Regions from separate parts of the Stenotrophomonas maltophilia group sp. P373 genome, predicted to be linked through region 1. Evidence: predicted binding sites of a transcription regulator. Region 1 holds the regulator's gene; each other region holds the start of a gene.
What was found. The regulator FliA, encoded in region 1, starts transcription of late flagellar genes. The targets are predictions, from matches to a motif close to TAAAGTTTNNCNNNCNNNGGCCGATAA.
Positions count from the first base shown of each region.

Region 2: the regulator FliA is predicted to act here: its motif matches at 1,595-1,621, upstream of ACSYHF_RS18425 (methyl-accepting chemotaxis protein).
Region 3: the regulator FliA is predicted to act here: its motif matches at 2,035-2,061, upstream of ACSYHF_RS16935 (GGDEF domain-containing protein).

Region 1 is NZ_CM129994.1:2,054,415-2,057,663, reverse strand. It holds gene flhF (flagellar biosynthesis protein FlhF) at 1-854, shown strand, start outside; gene ACSYHF_RS09500 (MinD/ParA family ATP-binding protein) at 841-1,728, shown strand; gene ACSYHF_RS09495 (RNA polymerase sigma factor FliA) at 1,725-2,468, shown strand; gene cheY (chemotaxis response regulator CheY) at 2,526-2,918, shown strand; gene ACSYHF_RS09485 (protein phosphatase CheZ) at 2,918-3,249, shown strand, end outside.
Region 2 is NZ_CM129994.1:3,977,384-3,980,632, forward strand. It holds gene ACSYHF_RS18425 (methyl-accepting chemotaxis protein) at 1-1,566, opposite strand, end outside; gene ACSYHF_RS18430 (arylamine N-acetyltransferase family protein) at 1,769-2,608, shown strand; gene ACSYHF_RS18435 (ABC transporter substrate-binding protein) at 2,879-3,249, shown strand, end outside.
Region 3 is NZ_CM129994.1:3,670,828-3,674,076, forward strand. It holds gene ACSYHF_RS16930 (hypothetical protein) at 28-366, shown strand; gene ACSYHF_RS16935 (GGDEF domain-containing protein) at 481-1,926, opposite strand; gene fghA (S-formylglutathione hydrolase) at 2,115-2,945, opposite strand; gene ACSYHF_RS16945 (YqcC family protein) at 2,968-3,249, opposite strand, start outside.

The DNA of each region.
Region 1 (3,249 bases):
TCGAGCGCGAAATGAACCGCTTCACCGACGAGCGCCTGCGCGGCTGCCCGGTGCGCGCCACCGCGCTGGACCTGATGGACGAGTACGGCTTCGATGCTGGCCTGGCCCGCGACGTCGCCATGCAGATTCCGCTGGAGACCGAGGCGCACCGAGGCCGCGGCCTGATGCTGGGGCTGATCTCGCGCAAGCTGCCGATCGCCCCGGTCGACCCGCTGGAGGAAGGCGGCGTGATCGCGCTGGTAGGCCCGACCGGCGCCGGCAAGACCACCACCATCGCCAAGCTGGCCTCGCGCTTCGCCGAGAAGCACGCGCCGCGTGACGTCGCCCTGGTCACCACCGACACCACCCGCATCGGCGCCCGCGAGCAGCTGTATGGCTATGGCAGGCAGCTCGGCATCGCCGTCCACGAGGCCAACAGCGGCACCGACCTGGACCAGCTGCTGGAACGCCTGAAGGACTACAAGCTGGTACTGATCGACACCGCCGGGCTGGGCCCGCGCGACCGCGCGCTGGCCGCCCAGCTGCAGTGGCTGCGCGCCGCCCGCCAGGTGCGCACCCTGCTGGTGCTGCCGGCCAACACCAGCTTCGGCGACATGGACGAGGTGGTCCGCCGCTTCGGTGCCGCCAACCTGCAGGGCCTGGTGCTGAGCAAGCTGGACGAAACCGGCCGCTTCGGCAACGCCCTGTCGGTGGCCGTGGACCATGCCCTGCCGATCACCTGGGTGACCGATGGCCAGGACGTTCCGGACGACCTGCACCGGGCAAGTGCGGCCAATCTCGTACTTCGCCTTGAAGATTTGCGCCGAGCGGCCGATATGCCCTGCAACCCGGAGTTGAACCATGCCGTCGCGTGAGTACGCCAAGCTGACCAAGACCTTCCCGCTGTCGGCCACCCGCAGCGAGCCGCTCGGCCCTGTGCGCACCATCGCCGTGACCGGCGGCAAGGGCGGCGTGGGCAAGACCAACGTGTCGGCCAACCTGGCCGTGGCGCTGGCCGGCATGGGCAAGCGCACGCTGCTGCTGGACGCCGACCTCGGCCTGGCCAACATCGACGTGATCCTGGGCTTGAACCCCACCTTTACGCTGGCCGACCTGGTGGCCGGCCGCTGCTCGCTGGACGATGTCATCGTCGAAGGCCCGAACGGCGTGCTGGTGGTCCCGGCCGCGTCCGGCCGCCGGCACATGGCCGAGCTGGCCCCGGCCGAGCACGTCGGCCTGGTCAACGTGTTCTCCGAGCTGGAGCGCGAGCTGGACATCATGGTGGTGGACACCGCCGCGGGCATCACCGACGGCGTGCTGACCTTCTGCCAGGCCGCGCAGGACACCGTGGTCGTGGTCTGTGACGAGCCGGCGTCGATCACCGACGCCTACGCGCTGATCAAGGTGCTGTCGCGTGAACGGGGCGTGGACCGCATCCAGGTGGTGGCCAACATGGTGCGCGACCCCAACGAGGGCCGCGTGCTGTACGAGAAGCTGACCCGCGTCTGCGAGAAGTTCCTCGCCGATGTCTCGCTGAACTACCTGGGCTGCGTGCCGCAGGATGACTGGCTGCGCCTGTCGGTGCAGCGCCAGCAGCCGGTGGTGAAGGCCTACCCGTCCAGCCCGTCCGCACTGGCGATCACCGAGATCGCGCGCCGCACGGCCCGCTGGCAGGCGCCGACCGAACCACGCGGCGGCGTCGAGTTCTTCCTCGAACGCATCCTCAAGCAGCGCGGGGTGGCGGCATGAAAGGCGCGGCCCAGTACAGGGAAGTCCAGCGCTCGGCAGCCAACGAGGTCATCGCCCAGCACTCGGACCTGGTGCGGCGCATCGCCCACCATCTGGCCGCGCGCCTGCCGGCCAGCGTCGAAGTCGACGACCTGATCCAGGCGGGCATGATGGGCCTGATCGAGGCTTCGCGCAGCTACGACGCCGACCAGGGCGCCTCGTTCGAGACCTATGCCTCGATCCGTATCCGTGGCTCGATGATCGACGAGATCCGCCGTGGCGACTGGGTGCCGCGCTCGGTGCACCGCCGTGCACGCGATGCTGCGGCCACCATCCGCCGCCTGGAACAGAGCAGCGGCCGCGCCGCCAGCGCCACCGAAGTGGCCGCCGCGATGGAGATGCCACTGCCCGAATACCTGCGCCTGATGGAAGACGCCGCGCGTGGCCAGGTGCTGAGCCTGGAGTCGCGCATTGAGGACCAGGGCGAGCTGGACACGGTCGCACAGGGTGGCCCGACCCCGCAGCAGGTGCTGGAGCGCAGCGAGTTCGGCCGCGAGCTGGGCAAGGCCATCGGCCATCTGCCCGAGCGCGAACAGCTGGTGCTCTCGCTCTACTACGAGCAGGAACTCAACCTGAAGGAGATCGGCGCGGTGCTAGGCGTAAGCGAGTCGCGGGTCTGCCAGATCCACGGCCAGGCCGTGCTGCGCCTGCGCGGCCGGCTGAAGGTATTCGAGGCCGTCGACGCCGGCCTCGAAGAATGAACATCCCCGAGGCAGCTGCCCCCGGCCGCCCGGAATGAACAACAAAGGAACTCTGCTTTGAACAAGAACATGCGCATCCTGATCGTCGACGACTTCTCGACCATGCGTCGCATCGTCAAGAACCTGCTGGGCGATCTGGGCTTCACCAACACCGCCGAAGCCGAGGACGGGCATGCCGCGCTGTCGCTGCTGCAGAGCCAGCCGTTCGATTTCGTGGTCACCGACTGGAACATGCCGGTCATGACCGGCATCGAGCTGCTCAAGGCGATTCGTGCCGACGCCAAGCTGAAGACCCTGCCGGTGCTGATGGTCACCGCCGAAGCCAAGCGCGAGCAGATCATCGAAGCGGCCCAGAACGGCGTGAACGGCTACATCATCAAGCCGTTCACCGCGCAGACGCTGGAAGAGAAGCTCGGCAAGATCTTCGAACGCCTGGCGGCCAGTGCCTGATGGATACCACGGTCGACAGGAATGCCCTCGCCCTGCGCCTGCAGGAAGCACTGGACGCACTGGAGTCCGGTGACGAAACCGCCTGGCGGCAACGCATCGACGGACTGGTCGCGCTGCGCACGCAGCCGATGATGAGCGGCCTCTCGCGGCTGGCCCGCGAGCTCGGGCAGGCCCTGGGTGAACTGCCGACCGTGCCCAGCGAGGCCGGCGAACTGGACGATGCCTGCGCACGCCTGGACCACGTGGTGGCGATGACCGAACAGGCAACGCACCGCACCCTGGACCTGGCCGAGGAATGCCGCAGCCTGACCGAACAGCTGCGCGCCGAAGG
Region 2 (3,249 bases), 1.9 Mb from region 1:
CACGAAGCCCTGCTTGCCCTCCAGCGCGATGCGACCGTGCAGGTCGCCGTGTGCTGCAGCATCGACCAGGGCAGCGACCTCGGTTTCCAGCAGGGTCTCCAGCGCACGACTGCGCCATTCCACCGCTACGCCGAGGAATTGCCCTTCATCGATGACGGGGTTGGCAATCAGCTGGTAACGCGTGCCGGCATGGCCGATCTCGCGCTCTTCGCGCTGGCGCACGCCGGCCAGGCTGGCCAACGCCGGATGCAGGCGTACCGCGTCGCTGCCCACCAGCGCTTCGTTCCGCAGGTCAAGCAGCTGCAGCAATGCCGGGTTGGCGTAGGCGACCTGCCCTTCCGCATCGATCACCATCAAACCGGTCTGTGCACTGTCCAATGCCTGGCGCACCCGGGTGTTGCCGCGCGCCACGGCACGCTCGGTCTCGATACGCGCGCGCAGGCGCTGCTGCATGTCGACCAGGCGCTGCGCCAGCTGGCCGATCTCGTCGTTGGCGTTGTAGACGCGCAGGGTGGTGTCCAAGCGGTCGTCAGCGATGTCGCTGGCGAAGCGCAGGGTGTCCTGGATCGGCTGGCGCACCGCACGCAGCACCAGGACCAGGCTGGTGATCAGCACGCCGGCCACCAGCAGCAGGGTCAGTGCGAACAGCACGCTCATGGTGCGCGCGCCGGCCTGCTGGCGTGCCTGCGCCCCGGCCAGCGCCGCCACCTGTGCCTGCTGGAATGCGGCCAGCGCAGGCGCTACGCCCGCGGCGGTATCCAGCAGCGACTGCGCTTCCACATCCAGGCCGACGCGGGCCGCGGTATACCCCAGCAATGCGGCCTGATACGCATCCATCCCGGTGCGCAGGGTGACCTGCGCATCCGCGGGCAGGCCCGCCAGCGCGAGATCGAATGGCAGCTTTTCTTCGCTGGCGCGGTCGGCGTGGGTGGAATCACCGTCGAGCAGCAGCAGGGCCTCCTGCCGCCGCATCTTCTGCAGGGACAACGCCAGCGCATCCCGCTGCTGCGCATCCACCTGCCCCTGCAGCGTGTCTGCAGCCTGTTGCAGCTGCGCGGCGAGGCCGGCCTCACCACGGCCCATCTCGTCGACCCGTTCGAACAGGGCGGCAACACCCTGCGAGAACGCGTCTGCAGCTTCGGTCAGCGCCTGCAGGGCCTTGCGCCGGCCGGCATCCATCGGCATCGTGCGCAGGGCCTGCAGATCGTCCTGCAGCGCCTTTTGCGTGGCCAGCAGCTGCGCGCGGTCGGCATCATCGAAACTGCGTGCATACTGGATCTGCAGGCGGCGCGCTTCGGCCACCCGCGTGGCCAGGCGCGCGGCCAGATCACTGCCGCGCTGGTAGCTGGCCTGGCTGCGCGCAGCCTGCGTGCTGGCATGCCCGGTCCAGGCATAGACGGCTGCGATTGCGACCAGTCCCAGGCCACAGACCCACAAGGTCGCCTTGAGCTTGTTGGCTACGCTCAGCCGATGCGGTTGCAGCCACAGCAGCAGGCCGGAGGACGCCGGGCGCAGCGCCGCAAGCCGCGTGCGCAGGGACCGGAGGTGGGGGACAACGGCCGACATGACAGACTCCAGGCAGAAGGACGCACCTGTATCGGCCGGATTCAAGGCAACTTTAGAACTTTCGTCGTCCTGGCCCAGCGGTGACGGGCAGACGCGGCCTTTGTACCGGGTGCAGGCGACGCTGGCGTGACACGACCAGCGCCCTTGACCTCAACCCCGGTTGGGGGAGCACAGTGGACCTCCCCTCCCGCCCGGTGCCGCCATGACGACGCTCGATGTCCCCCGCTACCTGCAGCGCCTGCAGCTGGATGCCCCGCCACCGCTGACGCTGGCCGGCCTGACCCTGCTGCAGCAGCGCCACAACGCAGTGCTGCCGTTCGAGACCCTCAGCTGCCTGCTGCGCGATGCGGTACCGATCGACCTGGACAGCGTGCAGCGCAAGCTGCTCGACGACCGTCGTGGCGGCTACTGCTTCGAACTCAACGGCGGCCTGCTGGCGCTGCTGCAGGCGCTGGGCTTCGATGCACAGCCATTGAGCGCGCGCGTGCTGCTGGCTGCCCAGGACGGCGAACTGACCGCACGGACCCACCTGCTGCTGCGCGTGCAGGTGGACGGCGATGACTGGCTGGTGGATGCCGGTTTCGGCAGCCTGACCCCGACCGTGCCGCTGCGGCTGCATGATCCGCAGCCGCAGGCCACGCCGCACGAACGCTATCTGCTGCAGCGGCTGCCCGGCGAGGGGGATTTCGTGCTGTCCGCCGAATCCGGTGACGGCTGGCGGGCGATGTACCGTTTCGACCTGCACGTGCCGGCACCGATCGACAACGTGGTGGGCAACTGGTACGTGTGCACCCATCCCGACTCCAGCTTCCCTGGCCAGCTGCGCGCGTCGCTGACCGGGCCGGACTGGCGACGCACCATCGGCAGCGGCAACTACACCGAGTACCGCCCCGGCCAGGCACCGGACAAGCGTCCGCTGCACGATGTTGCCGACGTGCGCGACGTGCTGCAGCAAGGCTTCGGCATGCAGCTGCCGGACGACCCGCGGCTCGATCCGGCGATCAACGACTGGCTGCAGCGCTCACGCGCCGCGACCTTGTAGAGCCGAGCCCATGCTCGGCTGAGCTTGGGCGGCTGGGCCAACAGCAGCCGAGCGTGGACTCGGCCACGCGCCAGTTGCCCGCGTCGAACGGTCCGAAGCGCAGCTCAGCTCCCGCTCGCAGTGCACGCTCCAGGCTCACCTCCAAGTCCATGCCCACACCTGCGGCCTCGTCGGCAAACGGAAGGTAGGCCATCCTGCAGTCGTGCAGCATGACGCCCCTTGCAGGGCAGTGCTGGCATGCTGGGTGCCCCTTTCCTCGCGGAGTCCTGCATGTCCCTGGCCGATCACCAAAGTGCGCTGGCACCGCAGGGTTTCCTGCGCGTGGCGATCAACCTGGGCAACCCGGTGCTGGCGCAGGGCGATGCGCACTCACCGCGCGGACCGTCGGTGGAGCTGGCCACGACATTGGCGCAGCGCCTGGGTGTGCAGGCACGCTTCACCTGTCACGATGCCGCAGCCTCGGTGGTCGCTGCGGCAGGCGAAGACAGCTGGGATCTGGCCTTCCTGGCCATCGATCCGGCACGCGCCGACCGCATCGCCTTCAGTGCTCCGTACGTGGAGATCGAAGGCACCTATCTGGTGCGCGAGGACAGTCCCGCGCAGCAGGTGACCGACCTCGACCGCGAGGGGCTGCGCATCGC
Region 3 (3,249 bases), 1.6 Mb from region 1:
GCCTTGCCGCACTTCAAGGAGAACTTCATGCCTGCGCAGTACCACATCAGCCTGCCCGATCCGTCCAAGGCCCGCGGCAACGACCCTGACCTGTCCTTCCATTCGCAGGGCGCCGCCGGTTTCGCCGAAGAGCTGCAGGACGCCCTGCGCAGCGGCACGCTGTTCGAGCGCTGGAAAGCCAAGCAACCCGACCCGGATGCGGTGGAACCGCAGTGGGGCGTGACCGATCCGGACGCCACCGTGACCGGCGAGCAGAAGGACCTGCGCATCAACCTGGTCGCCACCACCCGTATCGACAGTGACGTGTTCAAGCAGCGCCTGCGCCTGCTGGCCGGCCACCACTGGGAACTGCGCGACGTGCGTTGAGGCCACGTCGTGGTAGTGCCGGCCGCTGGCCGGCAACCGAGGAGATGCCGGCCACCGGCCGGCACTACCCAGTGTGATGTCCCTGGACGGGCGGCACGCCATGGGCTGGTCCGCTCAACAGTCCATGGTGCCGTGCGCGTTGCCCTCGTCATCCAGCACGCGCGCATGCAGGACCACCCGGTTGCGGCCGGCACGCTTGGCGGCATACAGGCCGGCATCGGCGTCTGCCAGCAACTGATCGGCACTGGCCAGCGCCGGCGGATGCAGGTAACCCACGCCGACGCTGATGCTGACCGGGCCTTCCGGCAATGGCAGCGCTTCGACCGCTTCGCGCAGGCGCTCGGCCAGCGCCAGCACGCCCGACAGTGGGCTTCCAGGCACGATGACAGCGAATTCTTCACCGCCATAACGCGCAACGCTGTCACTGCCGCGACCTGCGACGCCCTTCAGCACCCCGGCCACCGCCTGCAGGCAACGATCACCGGCCGGATGGCCATGCCGGTCGTTGAAGGCCTTGAAGTGGTCGATATCCACCAGCAGCAGGCCCAGCTCGGTGCCGCTGCGCCGCGCGCGATTCCACTCGGAGGTCAGCCGCGCGTCGAACTCGCGGCGATTGGCCACGCCGGTGAGGCCATCCTGCCGCGCCAGTTGATCCAGCGCCGCCTGACGCTCCAGCAGATCGGTCTGCAGCAGGACGCTGCGCAGGCCGAAACCAAGGGTGGCTACGACGAAGCCCGCGACGGCCAACGGCCGCGCATGATCGACCACCAGCGTGCCGACCACCAGCAGCAGCAACGGCAGGATGATCGGACCGGCGGCCTGCACCGTCCTCGCCAGCCGCGGGTGTGCCGTGGTGCCTGTGTCCGGCGCCGTGTCCAGCGCCATGCAGGCGATCAGCAGAAAAGGTACGTCGATCAGCAGGTCGTTGAACGCACCGAATGCATCATCGGAGGTGTAGTGGTTGATGTAGTAGGCCACCAGCAGATAGGCCAGCGCGTACAACGCCAGTGCACGGAAGAACCTGCGCCGTTCGGGCACGTCGCCGGCCAGCCATCGCACCACGGCGAACGCGGCGATACACAGGTTCTGGATGTCGAACATGCGCTGCATGTTGGACATGGCATGGGCGTCGACCTCGACACGGGCGGCGAACGATGCGGTGTGCACGAAAAACAGCACACCCAGCAGCGCCGCCATCGCCGCATCGATCAGGCTGATGCTCGGGCGCTCGCGGCGTGCCCGGGCCAGGATGAACACCAGCGGCACGCCATACAGCACGTACAACAACAGGCTGACGCGTGGGGTGAAGTCAGCCCGGCCGGCGCCCAGCGCATCCACCATGTTGAACGTCATGCCACCGGCCCACAGCAGCAGTGCCATCGCGGTAGAACGCCAGCCCAGAGCGGCGCGGTCACGTTGCGCCCGCACCAGGCACGCGGCGGCGGCCAGCAGCGGTGCGCCGGTCAGGAACAGGAAAGAGCCCACGCCCGCCGGGCTCGGCCAGAACGCCACGGCCAGCCCATGGCAGAGCACGTACAGCAGCGCCAGCACTACCGGCATGCATCCCCCCGATCCGCAAGGCCGTCTGAGCGCACGATAGCGCGCCGGCACGCCACAGCGGCGTGATCCACTGCGGCAAAACGACACTCCGCGTGCATCACCATGGTAGTGCCGGCCGCTGGCCGGCAATCCGCAGCCCTGTGATCCCCTGGGATTGCCGGCCAGCGGCCGGCACTACCGGAAAGCCCTCAGGCGTGCAGGGCGCGAGCGTGGTGGGCGACGTGCTCGCCGATGAAGCTGGCGATGAAATAGTAGCTGTGGTCGTAGCCCGGCTGCAGGCGCAGGGTCAGCGGATGGCCGGCTGCGGCGCAGGCCTCCTGCAGGCGCTGCGGCTGCAGCTGGGTCTGCAGGAACTCGTCCGCCTCGCCCTGGTCGACCAGCAACGGCAGGCGCTCGCTGGCCGTCGCCAGCAACGCACACGCGTCCCACTGCGCCCAGTCGGCTGGGTTGTCGCCCAGATAAGCCGTGAACGCCTTCTGCCCCCACGGTACGTGGCTGGGCGCGACGATCGGCGAGAACGCCGACACACTGCGGTAGCGCCCCGGGTTGCGCAGCGCGATCACCAGCGCACCATGGCCACCCATCGAGTGGCCGCTGATGCCACGCGCCCCGGTGACCGGGAAGTTCGCCTCGATCAGCGCCGGCAGTTCCTGCGCCACATAGTCATGCATGCGGTAGTGCTTCGCCCACGGTGCACGGGTGGCGTTGAGGTAGAACCCCGCCCCCTTGCCCAGGTCATAGCCCTCGGCATCGGCCACGTCATCACCGCGCGGGCTGGTATCCGGCGCGACGATGATTACGCCGTGCTCGGCTGCATAGCGCTGCGCACCGGCCTTGGTGATGAAATTCTGCTCGGTGCAGGTCAGCCCGCTCAGCCAATACAGCACCGGCAGCTTCTGCGTTTCCGCCTGCGGCGGCAGGTACACGGCGAACTGCATGTCGCAGCCCAGCGTGGTCGAACGATGGCGGTAAACATCCTGCCAACCGCCGAAACAGGCGCGGTGTTCAATACGTTCCATGGAACTCTCCTGCGTGCCGGCGTCAGCCGTCACGTGTGTTGATCAACTCATCCAGCTGCGACAGCAGGCGCAGCAGCGGTTCGACACCAGGCTGGCCGTCCAGGTTGCGGTACGCTGCGACCGCCACGTCACTGCGCGGTGGCCATTGGCCATCGGCGCGGGCTTCGTGCAGGCGCGGCAGGAACACCTGCGCCAGCCAGTGCTCGAACGGCATTTCATCAATGCCGAAGGGTGAGTCCACTGCGCGCGGCGGACCCACGACGCCTTCGACCCAACCCAGCACGCGCAACGCCTGCTCGATCGG